3 regions of the Colwellia sp. MB02u-14 genome follow, and region 3 is predicted to be linked to each of the others. Evidence: predicted binding sites of a transcription regulator. Region 3 holds the regulator's gene; each other region holds the start of a gene.
What was found. The regulator LexA, encoded in region 3, represses DNA repair genes until DNA is damaged. The targets are predictions, from matches to a motif close to TACTGTATNNNNATACAGTA.
Positions count from the first base shown of each region.

Region 1: recN (DNA repair protein RecN) is a predicted target of LexA. The motif match lies at 2,585-2,604, and genes of this name have one in related genera.
Region 2: recA (recombinase RecA) is a predicted target of LexA. The motif match lies at 3,416-3,435, and genes of this name have one in related genera.

Region 1 is NZ_JACGUX010000006.1:121,372-128,017, forward strand. Features, by position in the region: gene H4J52_RS01965 (RnfH family protein) at 1-310, shown strand, start outside; gene H4J52_RS01970 (outer membrane protein assembly factor BamE) at 387-734, opposite strand; gene recN (DNA repair protein RecN) at 867-2,555, opposite strand; gene nadK (NAD(+) kinase) at 2,664-3,545, opposite strand; gene grpE (nucleotide exchange factor GrpE) at 3,985-4,638, shown strand; gene dnaK (molecular chaperone DnaK) at 4,918-6,646, shown strand, end outside.
Region 2 is NZ_JACGUX010000063.1:34,414-41,059, reverse strand. Features, by position in the region: gene rpoS (RNA polymerase sigma factor RpoS) at 1-502, shown strand, start outside; gene mutS (DNA mismatch repair protein MutS) at 566-3,145, opposite strand; gene recA (recombinase RecA) at 3,483-4,520, shown strand; gene H4J52_RS06715 (class I SAM-dependent methyltransferase) at 4,642-5,436, opposite strand; gene metA (homoserine O-succinyltransferase) at 5,749-6,646, shown strand, end outside.
Region 3 is NZ_JACGUX010000085.1:157,601-164,246, forward strand. Features, by position in the region: gene ctaD (cytochrome c oxidase subunit I) at 1-1,532, opposite strand, end outside; gene coxB (cytochrome c oxidase subunit II) at 1,544-3,100, opposite strand; gene lexA (transcriptional repressor LexA) at 3,671-4,306, opposite strand; gene H4J52_RS15940 (alpha/beta fold hydrolase) at 4,383-5,201, opposite strand; gene H4J52_RS20130 (hypothetical protein) at 5,403-5,528, opposite strand; gene H4J52_RS15945 (DNA repair ATPase) at 5,560-6,646, opposite strand, start outside.

The sequences.
Region 1 (6,646 bases), on a different contig from region 3:
ACCCGATAGACAAGAGCTATTGACGTTTTTAGTCGACGAAGGCACCTTGTTAGAGCAAGGTATTATTGCATCAGGCATTTTATCTGTTTTTGAAGAAATAGACCTAACCATAAATAATGTTGGTATTTGGAATCGAGTGGCTAAGTTAACAGATACTTTACGAGATTTAGATCGTATTGAAATATATCGACCGTTAATTGCTGATCCAAAAGAGGTTAGAAAGCGCAGAGCTGAAAAAGCAAAAAATGAAGGGCGTGCCGATAAAGTTACGGGTGGTCGCGTTGATCCTCGACGAAATAAGGCCAGCTAAAAAATTTACTGCAAAATGTAAAATAAAAAAACGGCTGTTAAGGCCGTTTTTTATTGAACTAAAAGTACAGTACCAATTAGTTCACCATTGGCACATAAAAACTTTCCGATAATTCAAAGTCACCTTCAGCACTAATTAATGAGTCTTGGTCGAAAGATAGAATAAACTTTTTCTGAATGTTTAGTTCTTCACTTCGCCCTGATTTTAATGAGTAAACATAGTGCCAAGTGTCGTTGTTAAATGCATCGACAACAACGGGGCTACCTAATACAAATTTTACTTGTTCTTTATTCATACCTATTTGAAGTTTGTCAATATTCTTTTGTTCTAAAAAATTCCCTTGAGGAATGTCGATACGAAAAACCCAGCTTGAGCAGGCAGAAAGAGATAAGGCGATAGTAAGGGCTAAAATACGAAACAACATGATTATTCATTTATCCTAATAAGTTCAATAAGGGATAATAACTAAGCAAGCGGACAGATACAAAACTATTTTCAATTTATTTTGTTCCTGTTTATTTAATGACACGTACCTGCTTTACGTTAAATTGTATTATTAACCGGCAAGCAACTCTTGTGCGTTAGCTAAGCTATTATCAGTAATTTTATTTCCCGCTAATAAGCGAGCAATTTCTTGGACTCTACCATTCTCACTTAGTTCCGTCACTTTTGTTTCAGTAAATTCTCCATCTGTTAATTTACTGACAAATAACTGCTGATGTCCTTTGCTGGCTACTTGTGGTAAATGAGTAACGCATATTACTTGGGTGTTTTTTGCTAGCTCTTGCAGTTTGCTACCCACCATTGCCGCTGTCGGACCACTGATACCAACATCAACTTCGTCAAATATGAGTGTCGGCGTAATAACTTTATCAGCTAATATTACCTGCATCGCTAAGCTAATGCGTGATAACTCACCACCTGAAGCAACTTTATTCATCGCTTCTATTTTTTGACCTGGGTTAAGGCTGATTAAAAAGTTTATTTCATCAAGCCCGAACGGTGATAATGCCTCAACTTCAATTTGATTGACTGAAACTTCAAATACGCCATTGTTCATATTGAGTTCTTTCATGCTAAGTGTAATTTTTTTACTCATTATTTTAGCTGACTTTACTCTTGATGTTGATAACGTTTTTGCCGACTGTAGATAATGAGCTTTAGCTTTTTCAATGTCGATATATGCAGTGTCTAATCTTGAACCGTCTGAGTTTATTAAGTTCAATGCTTGTTTAATTTCCATATGCAATGTTGGTATGTATTCTGGTGCAACTTGATGTTTTTTACCTAATTTAATCGCCTGTGAATAGCGGTCTTCAATCATTTGATAAGCTTCTGGGTCGAGTTCAAGCCTATCGTAGTAATGCTTTAGCTCATCGTTTGCATCTTCAATTTGAATCAGCGCTTCTGCTAATGTTTTTGCTATGTCAGCTAAGCTTGGATCCATATGTGCTAAGTCATTCAATTGTTCACAATGAGTTCTCAGGCTATCTGTGATATTAAAGTCTTCATTTTCAGATAAGACCTGCAATGATTCCAATACACCACTTAATAATGTCTGACCGTTACTATGACGCTTGTAATCACTTTCTAACGTTTCAAATTCTTCCATCTGCAATGAAAATTCGTCTAACTCATTTACTTGGTATTGTAATAATTGCAGTTTAGCTTGACGCTGTTCTTTGCTTTCTTGCAACTTTTTTAATTCTGTTTTTAGATTTCGCCACTGCTGATAATAATATTGAACGTCGTCTAATAAATGCTGATGATCGGCATACTCATCAAGTATTTTTCGTTGTTGTGCTGGCTTTACAATGAGTTGATGGTCATGTTGGCCATGAATACTTATTAAAAATTGTGCAATATCTTTTAGTTGAGTAAGCGGTACTTGGCTGCCATTTATATAAGCTTTTGAACGGCCCTCTGCCGATATTACTCGGCGTAAAATACATTCGTAATCTTGCTCAGGGTCGTGTTCATCGGTAAGGGAAAGATCGTTGTTCTTAAGCCATTTTTGTGCAGAAATATTTTTCTTAATATCAAAGGTTGCCGCTAACTCTGCTTTTTTAGTATTTGGCCTTACAACGTTATTCAGCGCTCTATCACCTAAACATAAACCTAAGGCATCAATCGCTATCGATTTACCTGCGCCTGTTTCTCCGGTAATTGTTGTCATACCTTTGCGCCAATCTATATCTAAAGATCGGACAATTGCGAAGTTTTGAATGTTAAGTTGTAAAAGCATTTCGAAGCCAAATTACTGTGTAAATATATAACTGTTAATTTATACAGTAATTTGGGTTTGTGCAAGTATTAATCGCATAAAAATTCAACAGGCTGAATTTATTAAAAATTAATAAAGTTTATTACCCCAGCCTAATTTACTGCGTAGTACATTAAAGTAGTCATGATCGAGTGGATGGATCAATCGAAGGGTGTATGCACTTTTTCTGATAATAACTTCATCGCCAGGCATAACAGCCAATATTACGTGGCCATCACAGCTTACCTGTAAGTTTTCATAATTTTCATTGGCAAGCACTAATTTTATTTCACTGTTGCCGTCTACAACTATCGGTCTACTGGTTAAAGTATGTGGAAACATGGGAACTAAAGATAAAGCATTTAAATTAGGTGTCAGAATAGGGCCACCTGCAGACATTGAATAGGCAGTTGACCCCGTAGGTGTTGATACTATTAGGCCGTCAGAGCGCTGACTAAACATGAAACTGCCATCAATATAAACTTCAAACTCAATCATGCTGGCAACTTTTCCAGCATGAAGTACCGCTTCATTTACGGCACTGTTTGAACTTTTCAACTTACCATGACGATAAACTTCCGCTTCTATAATAAAACGTTGTTCACAGCGAGATTTACCTTGTAGAATTTCTTGGAGAGGTTCAAGTAATTCATCAGGCGATAAATCAGTAAGAAAGCCTAAGTTGCCTCTGTTTACTCCTATAACACCAACGTCGTAACACGATAAAACACGCGCAGCACCTAACATGTAACCGTCACCACCAACAACAATTGCGAGGTCAGCTTGTTCACCAATCTCCATTAAGGTGTTAACGGTGAGCTTGTCGATATCAATTGAAGGGGCAACAGAGCTTTCAATTAATACTTTGTAGTTCTGTTCTGTCAGAAATTGATAAAGCGCGGTGATTGTTGCGCTTGCTCCTTCATGGTTTGGTTTGCCAATTAAACCTATGGTATTAAAAATTTTACTCATGTCTACACTGTAAATTATTTTTGTCTTAGGGTTAATAATAGTTTCGCTGTATTTTAATGGCTTGTAAAGTTGACTTTTTATAAATGATTTACTTTATAGCTATTTGAGCCCGTATTTTGTATTTAGCAAAATTCAATAGGCTAAAGATAATGTGTTGATTAACGGCAATAGTCTTTTTCTCAAATCAATAATGTAGCTTAAACTTGCCTTTTTTGCCTTGGTCAGCGAATCGATAACTACAGGTTATTTCTTTAATATAGAATGTCTATATAAAAGATATGCTATTTTTTCAAGGTGCTATCAAGCTCTAAGTGTAAACAAAGTTAATTAAATAGGCATTAATGCTTGAAACGTAGCAAGAAGTCCCCATAATTACGGTTATCAGATTTATATAACCCTTATATTGTTAAATATACTATTAGTTTATTTTGGAGCTTTCATGACTAATGAGTCAACAGAAAATAAAAATACCGCTAAACCATCAACTGAAGCTTTAATGCCTGAAGAAACTTTGGTACAAGAAATTATTGATCAAGCTGAAGAGCAAGTTGAAGTACAACATGTTTTTGTGCATGACGTAATTAGCGCAGAACAAGAAAAAATCAATAAGCTTGAGCTCAGTCTTTCTTCAGCACAAACGACCATTGCTGATCAAAAAGATTCTGTGGTTCGTGCTAAAGCAGAAGTTGATAATATTCGCCGTCGTAGCGCACAAGACGTTGATAAAGCACGTAAGTTTGCTTTAGAGAAATTTGCTGCTGAAATGTTAGTTTCAGTTGATAATTTAGAACGTGCTTTAGAGAATATTGATAAAGAAGATGAAAGTAATACCGCTATTATTGAAGGTGTTGAATTAACACTTCAAGGCTTAATTGCTTCTTTAGAGAAATTTGGTGTTAAAGGTGTTGACCCACAAAATGAACCTTTCAACCCTGAGTTGCATCAAGCGATGTCAATGCAAGAAGTTGAAGGCGTTGCACCTAATACCGTTATTGCTGTTATGCAAAAAGGCTATGAGCTCAATGGTCGTTTAATTCGTCCAGCGATGGTGATGGTCTCTAAATCTGCTCCGGCAGTAGATACAACAGTATAATTAAAAACAGAATAAAAAGCGGTAAGAAGTTGCTCATAAACTTCTTACCGCTTTTTTGTATTTAAGGATAAAAATTTTTTATTAAGCTGTTTTATCGTTATTTCAGTAAAAGAATCAAAAAAACTTCATAAATAGCTAAATAAAGAAATAAATTTACTTTTTTCTTTCAAAATAGTTGAAAAGAATTTTCCTGCCCCCACTATTTGTTTCATCAACAGGTTTATTAAAAAATCTTACTTTAATAAGCTTTATTTTAATTAGTATTCGGAGATCCTAAAGATGGGCAAAATAATCGGTATTGACCTAGGGACAACAAACTCTTGTGTTGCTGTACTAGATGGCGGCAAAGCACGTGTAATTGAAAATGCAGAGGGTGATCGTACAACGCCTTCAATTATTGCATATACAGAAGAAGGCGAAACATTAGTAGGTCAACCTGCTAAACGTCAATCTGTAACAAACCCAAAAAATACATTATATGCTATTAAGCGTTTAATTGGTCGTCGCTTTGAAGACGAAGAAGTTCAGCGTGATATTAAAATCATGCCATTTGGTATTGTTAAAGCTGACAATGGTGATGCTTGGGTTACAACACGTGATAAGAACGTTGCGCCACCACAAGTTTCAGCTGAAGTTTTAAAGAAAATGAAAAAAACAGCAGAAGACTTTTTAGGTGAAGCAGTTACAGAAGCTGTAATCACGGTTCCTGCTTACTTTAACGATTCACAACGCCAAGCAACTAAAGATGCGGGTCGTATTGCGGGTCTTGAAGTTAAACGTATTATCAATGAGCCAACTGCTGCTGCCCTTGCTTACGGCATGGACAAGCAAGAAGGCGATAAAGTTATTGCGGTTTACGATTTAGGTGGTGGTACTTTCGATATTTCAATTATTGAAATTGATGAAGTTGAAGGCGAGCACACGTTTGAAGTATTAGCGACTAACGGCGATACCCACTTAGGTGGTGAAGATTTTGATAACCGTTTAATCAACTATCTTGTCGCTGAATTCAAGAAAGACCAAGGCATGGATTTAACAACTGATCCACTTGCAATGCAACGTTTGAAAGAAGCAGCAGAAAAAGCAAAGTGTGAGCTTTCTTCAGCACAGCAAACTGATGTTAACTTACCTTACATCACTGCTGATGGCAGTGGTCCTAAGCACATGAATATCAAAGTAACGCGTGCTAAATTAGAGTCTTTAGTTGAAGACATGGTTAAAGCAACGCTAATACCACTTGCACAAGCACTTAAAGATGCAGACTTATCAGTAAGTGACATCAATGATGTTATTTTGGTTGGTGGTCAGTCACGTATGCCAATGGTACAAAAAGCAGTAACAGAATTCTTTGGTAAAGAACCTCGTAAAGATGTTAACCCAGATGAAGCTGTTGCAGCGGGTGCAGCTATACAAGCGGGTGTTCTTTCTGGTGATGTAACTGACGTTCTTTTATTAGACGTTACGCCATTATCACTAGGTATTGAAACAATGGGCGGCGTGATGACGAAAGTTATCGATAAAAACACCACTATCCCAACGAAACAATCACAAACATTCTCAACAGCTGATGATAACCAAGCTGCGGTAACGGTTCATGTTGTTCAAGGTGAGCGTAAGCAAGCATCTGCCAACAAATCTTTAGGTCAATTTAATCTTGAAGGTATCGACGCAGCACCACGTGGTACGCCACAAATCGAAGTAACTTTCGATATTGATGCTGATGGTATCTTGCATGTTACTGCTAAAGATAAGAACACAGGTAAAGAACAAAAAATTACCATTAAAGCTTCTTCTGGTTTATCTGATGAAGAAGTAGAGCAAATGGTACGTGACGCAGAAGCTAACGCTGATGAAGATGCTAAGTTTGAAGAATTAGTAACAGCACGTAACCAAGCTGATGGTCTTGTTCACTCTACTCGCAAGCAAATTGTAGAAGCGGGCGAAGACTTACCAAGCGAAGACAAAGAAAAAATTGAAGCTGCATTAACAGAACTTGAAGCTGCAATTA
Region 2 (6,646 bases), on a different contig from region 3:
TATCCGTTTACCTATCCATGTCGTAAAAGAACTCAATATTTATTTACGCACCTCGCGTGAATTGGTCCAAAAACTTGACCATGAACCTACCGCAGAAGATATTGCTGAACAGCTTGATGTCCCGGTGGCTAATGTTACTAAAATGCTACGTTTGAATGAGCGTATGACATCGGTTGATTCACCTTTTGGTGGTGAAAACGACAAAGTATTATTAGACGTTATTCCTGATGACAAGAGTGGCGGCCCAGAAGGCAGCCTACAAACTACAGATATTAAAAATAACATTATTCATTGGCTAAATGAATTGAACTCTAAGCAACGTGAAGTACTTGCTCGTCGTTTTGGTTTGTTAGGCTACGAGGCGGCAACATTAGAAGACGTTGGCGTAGAAATTGGTTTGACACGTGAACGTGTTCGCCAAATTCAAGTTGAAGCACTTAAGCGTTTACGGGATATATTGAGCCAACAAGATTTATCAATAGAAGCCTTGTTCCAAGCTTAATTAACTGATTGAGTCTATAAAAAAACCAGCATTTGCTGGTTTTTTTATGCCAACCATAAGCGGTTAAATTTTACTTTTAAACTCAAACAATAAATCTAATGCTTGTTTAGGGGTTAAATCATTGACATCAATTGATGATAAGGACTCAAGTATGGGGTGAGTATTTTCAATAAATGAAAGTTGCTCAAAAGGTTGCTGTTCAACATTGATAATAGAAGGCGTCTGTTGTTTTTCAAGTTCAGCCAAGCGTTGTTTTGCTCGTTGAATAACCGGCTTAGGCACACCAGCTAATTGTGCTACTTGTAAGCCAAAGCTTTTGCTTGCAGCACCTTCTTGAACCCTATGCATAAAGACAATGGTATCACCATGTTCAACCGCATCTAAATGTACATTAACCAGTGTCGGTATTTGCTCGGCTAAAAGTGTTAATTCAAAATAGTGGCTGGCAAACAAAGTAAAAGCTTTGGTTTTAATCGCCAGCATTTCAGCGCACGCCCAAGCAAGAGATAAACCATCATAAGTACTGGTACCTCGACCTATTTCATCCAATAACACTAAACTTTTTTCTGTCGCATTATGCAAGATATTAGCGGTTTCTGTCATCTCAACCATAAAAGTTGATCGGCCACTGGCTAGATCATCAGACGCACCAATACGGGTAAATATACGATCAACCATACTAATACTTGCTGAATCTGCCGGTACATAACAACCAATATGAGCCAATAAAACAATGAGTGCCGTTTGCCGCATATAGGTTGATTTACCGCCCATGTTAGGGCCAGTAATTATCAGCATTTTACGTTCGGTATTTAACGTTACTGGATTGGCAATAAAGGGTTCGCTTGTCATTAACTCGACAACAGGGTGGCGACCCGCGCTAATTTCAATACCGTTATTTTTTGTTAAATTGGGTTGTACGTAATTCAAGCTCTCGGCACGTTCAGCAAAAGTATTCAAGACATCTAACTCGGCAATTGCTTGTGCAAGTAACTGCAGCTTTTCTAAATCGGGTAAGACTAAATCGAACAGTTCATCATATAAACGTTTTTCCAATGCGAGAAATTTACTTTGGGCACTGAGTACTCTCTCTTCGTGTTGTTTTAGTTCATTGGTAATAAAACGTTCGTTATTTTTTAAGGTTTGTCGACGAATATAATCATCAGGTACATCGTTCGCGGCAGTACGACTCATTTCAATAAAGAAGCCATGAACCCTGTTATAACCTACTTTTAAGGAACTAATACCCGTACGTTCTTTTTCACGCGCTTCGAGTTGGGCAAGAAATTCAGTAGCACCATCACTTAAGTCACGTAACACATCAAGTTCTTCATGATAGCCTTTGGCAATAACACCACCATCACGGATAAGAACGGGTGGGTTTTCAACTAAAGCATGTTGTAATAAGTCGTGTAAGTTGGGTATCGGAAAACTTTGTGACGCTAATTCAGTGATATGTGCTTGCTGACAAGCGTGTAAATGTTGCTGAAGTTCAGGCAATTGACTTAAGGCATTACGTAAACGAGCAAAATCTCTTGGACGCGCAGAGCGTAAGGCAATGCGAGAAACAATACGCTCAATATCACCAAAAGATTTAAGTTGGCTAAATAATTCAGACGTTAAATCTTGTGACAATAGTTCACTAATTGCATTTTGACGTGCGGTTAATATGTTTAAATCACGTAAAGGAAAATGTAACCAACGCTTCAGTAATCTAGAACCCATTGGTGTCGCTGACTTGTCTAATACCGATGCGAGGGTATTTTCAAAGCCACCCTGTAAGTTTTGCGTGAGTTCTAAATTACGACGAGTTGCCGCATCTAAAATGACACCAGAAGCAGAAGACTCACAAATAATGGCTCGAATGTGAGGAAGCGCACTGCGTTGACATTCTTTTACATATTGGAATAAGCAACCAGCGGCCATTAAGCCTAATGATTTATCATCAACACCAAAGCCAGAAAGTTCTTTAGTGCCAAATTGTGTATTGAGTAAATTAATGGCCGTGTCTAAATCAAATTCCCATTCAGATCTTCTTCTTAACCCTTGATAGCCTTTTAGTAACTCTGGCGCTGAGAACGACTCACTGTAGAGGAGTTCAGCAGGAGATAAACGCTGTAATTCAGCTTGTAACTGCTCGATGGTGCTTGGCTCGGTCAGTACAAAGCGGCCACTGGTCATATCAAGATAAGACAGTCCAAAGCGTTGCGATGACTTATTATTGCCTTCACTTACCGCAACAATTAGGTTGTCATGCTTATCAAGTAATAATGCTTCATCACTCACTGTGCCTGGGGTAATAACTCTAACAACTTTACGTTCAACAGGACCTTTACTGGTTGCTGGGTCACCAATTTGTTCACAAATGGCAACAGATTCACCCAGTTGTACTAATTTTGCTAGATAATTCTCCACCGCATGATAGGGAACGCCTGCCATTGGTATAGCATTGCCACCTGTCTTGCCGCGAGCGGTTAATGAAATATCGAGCAAATCAGATGCTTTTTTCGCATCATCAAAAAATAATTCGTAAAAGTCACCCATGCGATAAAAAATTAAAATATGAGGGAACTCAGCTTTAATGGTTAAGTACTGGCGCATCATAGGGGTGTGTGAGGATAAGTCTAAGTTTGCTGTCGTCATTTCTATGCGGTAACTCATAAGTTCAATGAAAGAGTAAGGTCACAATTATGTCATAACTGGCAAATTTAGACTCTATTTATTTAACTAAAGTTTTTACTGAATACGATAAGATTTATGAAAGGATTTTACAGTGATAATATAAATAGTAACTTTTTGGTGAGTAATGATTAAAAGTTATTAATGTTCGTTATGTTTTTGTTTATCAATGACTTAAAAGTCAACTCGTTTTGTTTTTGATAATATAATTAAAATAGTTGTAAAAAAGCTTGATACTGTACGGTCATACAGTATACTTGCTTCATCAAAACGAAATCTTAGCAACATCGGCGGAACAAACATGAAAGATGATAAAGAAAAAGCATTAGCAGCAGCATTAAGTCAAATTGAAAGACAATTTGGTAAAGGCTCAATTATGAAACTTGGTGATAATAACACCATGGATGTTGAAACCATTTCTACAGGTTCATTAGCGCTTGATGTTGCACTCGGTGCGGGTGGTTTGCCACTTGGGCGTGTTGTTGAAATTTATGGTCCTGAATCAAGTGGTAAAACAACCTTAACACTTGAAGTTATTGCTGAAGCTCAGCGTAACGGTAAAGTGTGTGCCTTTGTTGATGCTGAACATGCACTTGACCCTATTTATGCTGAAAAGTTAGGTGTTAACATCAACGAATTACTTGTTTCTCAGCCTGATACTGGTGAGCAAGCATTGGAAATTTGTGACATGCTAACGCGTTCAGGTGCTATAGACGTTATTGTTGTCGATTCTGTTGCTGCACTTACACCCAAAGCAGAAATTGAAGGCGATATGGGCGACTCACACATGGGTTTACAAGCCCGTATGCTTTCACAAGCAATGCGTAAGTTAACGGGTAACTTGAAAAAATCAAATACCATGATTATTTTCATTAACCAAATTCGTATGAAAATTGGTGTAATGTTTGGTTCTCCTGAAACCACAACGGGTGGTAATGCACTTAAGTTTTATGCTTCTGTTCGTTTAGATATTCGACGTATCGGTGCTGTAAAAGCAGGCGACGAAATTATTGGTAATGAAACCCGCGTAAAAGTGGTTAAAAACAAAATAGCGCCTCCTTTTAAACAAGCTGAATTTCAAATTTTATATGGGGAAGGGATTAACAGCTTAGGTGAATTAATTGACCTAGGTGTTCAGCATAATATGGTTGAAAAAGCGGGTTCTTGGTACAGTTACAATGGCGATCGTATTGGCCAAGGTAAAGCAAACGCTTCTAAATCGTTAGCAGAAAAACCTGAAATGGCAAAAGAGCTTGATAAACGTTTACGTGAATTACTGTTAGTTAAAAGCGTAAGAGCGGGTGATAAATTACCTAAAGAAGAAGCGGTTACCGAATAAGCTGTTATTAGTCATCTATATCTTAATAAGCCATCGCATTTGCGGTGGCTTATTATATCTGAAGAATGTAAATTTGATTATTATAATCAATTAATAGTCGCTATTCATTTACAATGAAGCGTTAGCGCTTTATTGCCACAACCGTAATATATTTAATAAGACCTTTTTCGTATTTATCTAATTTAACTTCAGCAATTTCTGACATTAAAGCCGCAATTGTCTTGGGCAGTGTTGTTTTAAAGTCTACTTTATCTAATCGACAAGCATTAATGACGTTTTCGGTCATATCTTCAGCATATAAAATATCCATGCCAGGAATTAAATTCTGTTTAAAAGCTAAAAAATCATCATAAAGCTTCTCATCCGGGAAAAATATATCGGTATAGAGAAAGAAGCCTCCAGGTTTAAGTTTATCACTAACTTGGCGATAAAATTGATTGATATTTGAGTAACAATGCGATGATTCAACATTAAAGATAATATCAATACTGTTGTCTTCAATATTTAAGGCACATGCGTCGCCCTCCATATAGTGCAGACCTTCTATTTTGTGAGTGTTAGCACAAAAAGTTACTTGATTTTTATTTAGGTCAACGCCTGTTGCTTGTTTTGGATTATAATATTTTTTAACAAAAGCTAAGCCACCGCCACGTCCACTTCCTATTTCTAAAATCGATTTATCGGTTAGGACTTCGCTTAAACCAAGCTTGAATGCTTGAATTAGCATGTTGTTGTAAAGCGATATTTGATGTTTCCATTTTTTATCAATGTCATCTAATAAAATTTCACATGGAGCGAAGCCATGATTCATAAAAATAAGCGCTTCTTCATCTTGTATATCTTTTAATATACTGTCATAAGTTTTAATGACGTCATTATTATGTCGTTCTACCGGGGAAAGTACTTTTATAGTCAAGGGTAAAATCTGCCATGTTTTCTTCAGAGTTTTGATATTACCGCAATCTAATAAAAAATAACACTTCAAGATGTTACTCATAAATAAATACAGATAGGTTATTAAACATTAACAATCTGCTTACTTTCAATGCCAAAGCAATGAGTTACTTATTTAATGAAATAAAACGTTATAGACGTCTATACGTTTAGATGTTGACATAGCTATAAATACACGTACCATCAAATACTCATATTTATATAAAAGTTAATACGTGAAATTAGAGAACAAAGTGTTCATGCTTGTTTGACATTATTTGATTAGGTAAACGCTATGCCCATTAAAATTCCAGATTTATTACCTGCTTTGTCTATTTTAGGTGAAGAAAATATTTTTGTAATGTCTGAGCGTAGAGCGGCAAGTCAAGAAATTCGCCCAATGAAAGTCGCTATTCTCAATCTAATGCCTAATAAAATTGAAACAGAAGTTCAAATATTACGGGTATTGTCTAATACACCTTTACAAATAAATGTTGATTTTGTACGTATTCACGCCAATGAATCCAAACATACGCCGAAAGAGCACTTAGATAATTTTTACCGTCTCTTTGATGACATTAAGAATACGCAATACGATGGCTTAATTATAACCGGTGCACCATTGGCGTTAATGGAATACGAAAAAGTAACTTTCTGGGATAAAATTTGTGAAATATTTGATTGGGCTGAAGAAAATGTCACCTCAACAATGTTTTCTTGTTGGGCTGCTCATGCCGCTCTATATCATCACTATGGATTACGACGACATTTAAGAAAAGAAAAATTATCCGGTGTTTTTAAACATAGCCCCATCGACCAAAAAGAACAGCTTACCCGCGGCTTTGAAGAATTTTTTAATGTCCCACACTCACGATTTGGATATATTGATAAATCTGATTACCTCTCAATTCCTGAATTAAAGATTATTGCTGAATCTCCTCAAGCAGGGGTTTACGTGGTCGCGAGCAAAAATAAACAGCAGGTCTATTTAACCGGTCATCCAGAATATGACTCAACCACACTAGATGAAGAGTTTCAACGTGACCTTAAAGCCGATATTAACGCAGTTATGCCCAATAATTACTATATTAATGATGACATAACAAAAGTGCCACACAGTTCATGGCGTAGTCATGCCAGTTTGTTATTTACTAATTGGTTAAACTATTATGTCTATCAGATCACACCGTACA
Region 3 (6,646 bases):
TCTAAACCTTCAGCGCCATCCCAAGGCTTAGCCGCTGCTTTCTCTCCACCTCTAATACACTTAATGACTACCGCTAAGAATATTAGTTGCGAAAGGCCAAAGGCAAAACCACCAATACTGACCCACTTATTGAAATCAGCAAACTGCAACGCATAATCTGGGATACGACGAGGCATGCCCGCTAATCCTAAAAAGTGCATAGGGAAGAATAGTAAATTAACTGAAATCAGCGAACACCAAAAATGCCATTTAGCTAACGACTCGTTATACATATGACCTGTCCATTTTGGCAACCAGAAGTATGCACCCGCATAAATCGAGAATAATGAACCTGTGACCAACACATAATGAAAATGGGCAACAACAAAGTAGGTATCATGGTATTGGAAATCAACAGGTGTTAATGCCAACATCAAACCAGAGAATCCGCCTATAGTAAATAAGATGACAAATGCGATAGAAAATAGCATCGGTGTTTCAAAGCTCATTGAACCACGCCACATAGTTGCGACCCAGTTGAACACTTTAACACCCGTAGGTACGGCAATTAACATTGTGCAATACATGAAGAACAGTTCACCAAATAACGGCATACCTGTTGTGAACATATGATGTGCCCAGACAAGAAATGACAATAAGGCGATGGATGCCGTTGCATAAACCATTGAGCTGTAGCCGAATAATTTCTTACGAGCAAAAGCTGGAATAATAGTAGAGACAATACCAAAAGCTGGCAATATCATGATGTAAACTTCAGGATGCCCGAAGAACCAGAAAAGGTGCTGGAATAATACCGGGTCACCGCCACCTGCAGCATCAAAGAAACTTGTGCCAAAATACGTATCAGTTAACAACATGGTTACCACACCCGCGAGGACAGGCATTACGGCGATTAATAAATAGGCGGTAATAAAAAATGTCCAAACAAACAATGGCATTTTCATGTAAGTCATACCCGGCGCACGCATGTTCATAATGGTAACAACGATATTAATCGCGCCCATTATTGATGAGATACCCATAATATGAACAGCAAAAACAAAAAATGCCGTACTACCATTTGAATAGGTTGTAGAAAGTGGTGCGTAGAATGTCCAACCAAAGTTAGGCGCACCTGACTCCATAAAGAATGTAGACAAAAGAATCCCAAAAGCAAAAGGTAGAATCCAGAAGCTCCAATTATTCATACGTGGTAAAGCCATATCTGGAGCACCAATCATCATAGGTATCATCCAGTTTGCAAACCCCGTAAAGGCCGGCATAATTGCACCAAACACCATGATCAAACCATGTACAGTAGTTAGCTGATTGAAAAAATCAGGCTCCACTATTTGCAAACCGGGTTGGAATAACTCGGCTCGAATAACCATGGCTAAAGCACCGCCGGTTAATAGCATAATAAAAGCAAACCATAGATATAACGTACCTATATCTTTATGATTTGTCGTGTACAACCAACGTTTGATGCCTTTCATTTTATGGTCATCATGATGATCGTCGTGCGATTCTTGTTCTATAACGTCTGTAGTCATTTTATATCCCCCTACTTCGCACTAGCAGCATCAACGGCTGCAGGTTGTACTAAATCACCGGTGTTATTGCCCCAAGCATTACGCTCATAAGTAACAACAGCCGCTATTTCGGTTTTAGTTAACTGGCTACCAAAAGCAGCCATAGCAGGGTTTTTCTTACTGCCATTAATAACCATGTCTATATGCACAGCAATGTCACCCAGTGCAATTACACTATCTTTTAGTGCAGGAAATGCCGGAGGTAAACCCACACCAGAAACTTGATGACAAGCAGCACAAGCTTTCATGTAAACTTGCTCACCCATAACCATCAATTCATCTTCGCTATACACTCTAGTGAGATCTTCTGCTGGGGCTTCTTCAACAACCACTTCAGCGACTTTTACCGGTGTTTCTGTGTCATTGCCTGAATCATTAGCAAAACTTTTAACATCAGCGGCTTGTACGGCATCGCCGGTATTGTTACCCCAAGCATTACGCTCATAGGTCACAACTGCAGCAATTTGCTTCATACTTAACTGCTTATCATAAGCTTGCATACCTGAACCCGCTTTACCATTGAGTACAATATCAATATGCGCAGCAATACTACCCGTAGCAACAGAGCTTCCTTTAAGTGCAGGAAATGCTGGAGGTAGACCAGCACCAGAAACTTGATGACAGGCAGCACAGTAGGCAACATAGGTAGTTTCACCCAAAGTCATCAGTTCATCCATTGATGCGGAAGCGTTAAGAGACGCTTTCTCAGCAGCAGCAGCTTGCGCATTAATTTCGTGTTGCTCATCGAGCCAAAGAGCATAATCAGCTTCAGACTTTACTTCGACAACAATAGGCATAAAACCGTGATCTTTACCACAAAGCTCAGCACACTGACCTCGGTATATCCCAGGCTCGTCAACTTTTGTCCATGCTTCATTAATAAATCCTGGGTTAGCATCTTGCTTTACTGCAAAAGCAGGTACCCACCAAGCATGAATAACATCGTCAGAAGTGATTAAAAATCGTACTTTCTTATTAACTGGAATGACAAGGTGTTTATCAACCTCGAGTAAATAATTTTCACCTTTGACTTTGTCGCCGGCATCAACACTAAGGTGTTTACCTTCTTGTGTTTCATACTGTGGTCTTGGCGTAGATAAAACGGAGTAGAACTCAATATCTTGATCAAAATATTTATAATGCCACTTCCACTGAGAACCTGTGATCTGAATGGTAACGTCAGAATCGTCGTTATTTTCCATTTCGATCAGTGTTTTCGTTGCTGGTACAGCCATAGCGATAAGAATGACAATGGGAATTGCTGTCCAGAGAATCTCTACTTTTGTACTTTCATGAAAATCTGCTGATTTAGCCCCTTTGGATTTTCGGTGGAAAACCATTGACCAAAACATAGCACCAAAAACAACCACACCGATTGCTACACATATATACATTGCGAGCATATGTAGATCGTAAACATCTCTACTTACTTCTGTTACACCCTTGGTCAGATTTAATTGCATATCTGCCCAAGCTGAACTGGAAAGAACACTCCCCAACAACAGCCAACCTAGGTTACGTCTTTTCACACGACATCTCCTTCACCCTATAAAAGTTTAAAACTTGATACCTAGGACAAAACACATCCTTTAGTACGGATTTTTATTATTTTCTTAGCAATTTTGTTATCAACCAGTTAGCGTCAACAACATCGTCTTATATTTATATTTGTACACATTCCAAACTAGAATTACTTAAAAGTTGATCTGGGTCAATTTAAAAATCGAGCTATTTTAAAATAAAAACCAATAAAAACAATAGAGTATCAACTCTAATACAGATAAAAGCCTAATAACAAAGGGCTGTAGCCGTAGTATTAAAAATAAACAGCTGAGTATAAATACGCATATTGCAAAAATTGATCTTGGTTGTTTTTTAATCAGAGAAAGATAAAGTTGTTTGAATGGGCTTTAGAATGAAAATTATTCTTAGTAAAGAGAAAGGTTTGCATGAAAAGAATACGAAAGGTTAGAAAAGCAAACTTTAGCCTATTTTATACACTAAAGTTTGCCGAGCAGTTTGACGTAATTAATACTATATTTGTTAGATAAATTGACTTAGTTACCACCAAGTTTATTGGATAGGATAGGTTAACTTAATTACATCCAGTCTGCCGAGCGAATAACGCCAACAGCCAACCCTTCAATATTAAACTCTTGATCAGACAAATCGACTTTTATAGGAGAGAAGTCATCATTTTCAGCATGTAAGTAAACGATGTTACCTTCTCGTTTATAACGTTTAACCGTAACATTTTCTTCGACACGAGCAACAATTACTTGGCCATTCTGTACATCGGTCGTTTGATGAACAGCTAACAAGTCACCATCAAGTATGCCGATATTTTTCATGCTTTCGCCATTAACTCTCAATAAGTAATCAGCGGCTGGGTGGAACAAATTACCATCAACTTTGTAATGATCTTCAACATGCTCTGCAGCTAAAATAGGTTCACCTGCAGCCACTCTGCCGATTAAAGGTAAACCGGCTTCTTCCATTAACTTCTCAGTCAAACGAATGCCGCGAGAAGTACCTGGCAACATTTCTATATAGCCTTTTTTAGCCAAAGCTTTTAAATGTTCCTCTGCTGCATTTGCTGATTTAAAGCCAAAAAACTTGGCTATTTCAGCACGTGTTGGTGGCATACCCGTATCGCTTATTTTGTCTTTGATCAGATCAAAAACTTGTTGTTGTCGGTTCGTTAGAGGGCGTAATTCGCTGATTTCATTTAGCATAGGGAGCCTGTAAATTTACACAGTTGTTACTGTGAGTATATACAGGTCGTTATTAAAGGCAAGCTTTCTGGGATAATTATTTTTGAAAACTACCTGATTTTAAATAATGAATAACTTGCTCAATCACTTTTTCATTTTTCATCATAAACGGATGGGTTGTTTCCATTTCAATGTGATCATTCATACCATCAAGTTTGGTACTAGCAACCGAAACTTTACCATCATCTTTATCAGGAATAAGTGTTGATAATATCCAATTAATACTTTGATTACCGGCAATAACACCCAAATCAAAATTAGCATTGCCAAGATTACTAGGGATACTAAATTCGCCGGTACCTAATTGCATACCCGCATCACCATTGATGAAACTAAAACCAGGTGTATTTTTTAGTTTATCAACAACTTCACTGCCTTTGTTTGGTGGACCCAGCATCACGACTTTATTTAAATTAGGTATTTTGTGCATACTTAAATATTGGCGAACTAATATACCGCCCATTGAATGGGTAACAAAGTTAACTTGACGACTTTCACAAATTAATAGCGCTTTAGAAATCACTTTTTCAGCCAACTCTTCTATCGAATAATCTCTAGAAGGGTAGTTGATATTTATCACAAAATAACCTTCTGTCAATAGTCGTTTTTCAATAGCTTTCATGGAGTTAGCCGAACGTGCAAGCCCATGCAGTAAAATTACACATTCACCATTAGCTAAAGAATCTGCTGGCTCTTCAAAAGAAGCTTGAATTTTATAGCCACGTTCAACCGAAGTATCTAGGCTGTCTTGTTCAATCATATTTTTTAAACGAATTTCTGCATCAGTAATTTTTTTACTAAATTGTTCTTTAAGTAGCGCTAGGTCTGACTTAAGTGCTGCAATTTTTTCATTCATAGCTGCGCTCCATCATTTTTTATGTTGAACGTTAATTATTGACGCTTTATTCATTTCTGAAAAGAAGCGAGATAATATTTTTTAAAACACAATTTTAGTATCATATTAAAAGGGCTAATAACTTTAAACATCTTCCATTAGCATGCAGTTATACGTTTATAGGGAGTATAACGTTATGTGTTCTCGGTTTGGCAATAAATATTAATTTCTGCGCAGTGCTTTACACTGAGGTAACTCCCAAAGACGCATCGCTAACAACAAACCAATATGTTGTGGTTTGTCTAAAGGTAACAAGGCATCTTCCTGGTTTATCTTTACTACTGGCAACTATTTTCTCGTTTAGCATAGCCGATGTTAGCTAGTACTCGTCCGCAGAAAGCTCATCGCTATTTTGTTTTCCTGAAGCGAGTTCTCGACTAATTTTTTGAATATGGGTCTCAGAACTTTTTACTGATTTTTCAGTAGTCAGGTTCAATGTTTTTAAAGTATCGATCATCGCCAAATCGACATTTTTATTACTTTGTAACGCGTTAACCAGCGGCGTTAAAAAAGACGCCATATTTTCACTAAATAACGCCAAAGTTTCAGCTAATGCTGAATCATCTGGTTTTTCAATATTCACTTGCAGTTTAAGACTGGCAAGCGTTTCATTCAAGCTATCTAACGCTGCAGATTTAGGCTCTAACAAAGCTTCTCCTATTTGATTGAGCCCTTTTTGCAATAACGATATTTGGCTAGCAACAGCCGCAATCGGGTTATCACTATCACCCAAGCTTTGATAACGAACAAAATCTGCCTTAATTTGTTGCCAACGCACTTTTTCTTCACTGGTTTGATTGTTGCGCAGCTCGGCTAATTTAAGTAAATTTTCTTCAGCGCCTATGGTGAGTGTTTGCGCTTCACCACGATAATGATCGGCGATAAGCTGCTCGACTTCCTCTTCGGTCATAACCGGTACTACTTTTTCCGCCATCTTATTCATATTGCGATAGCTTCCTTGTAACTTGAACGAAGGCTCAGTGCGGTACTTATCGTCTTGGGCGGCAGAGGCAATGTACTGTTGATTGGCTTTTAATACCGTCGCTTGAATTTTACGAATACGTTTAATAACCGCAACTATTTCATTGACCTCTGCTTGCGAGTAATTATGCTTTAGCTCAGTTGTGGCAACTTGTTGGCCATCGGCAATTTTAACCAAGTTATAGAGGTCGTCCATATCTCGGGTCGCTAGTGGTGCGATATAGCGATTACTGGTTAAGCTATTTTCAATAAAGCTTAAAGAGAACTCTTCTTCTCGACCACTTAAGGTATCACCTAAGTTATAAATATCGGCTCGGTTAGCCAACATATCAGGAATGCTAAATGCTTCTCCTGATTCGGTATAAGGATTACCAGCCATGACAACTGCAAATTTTTTGCCGCGCATATCATAGGTTTTACTGTCA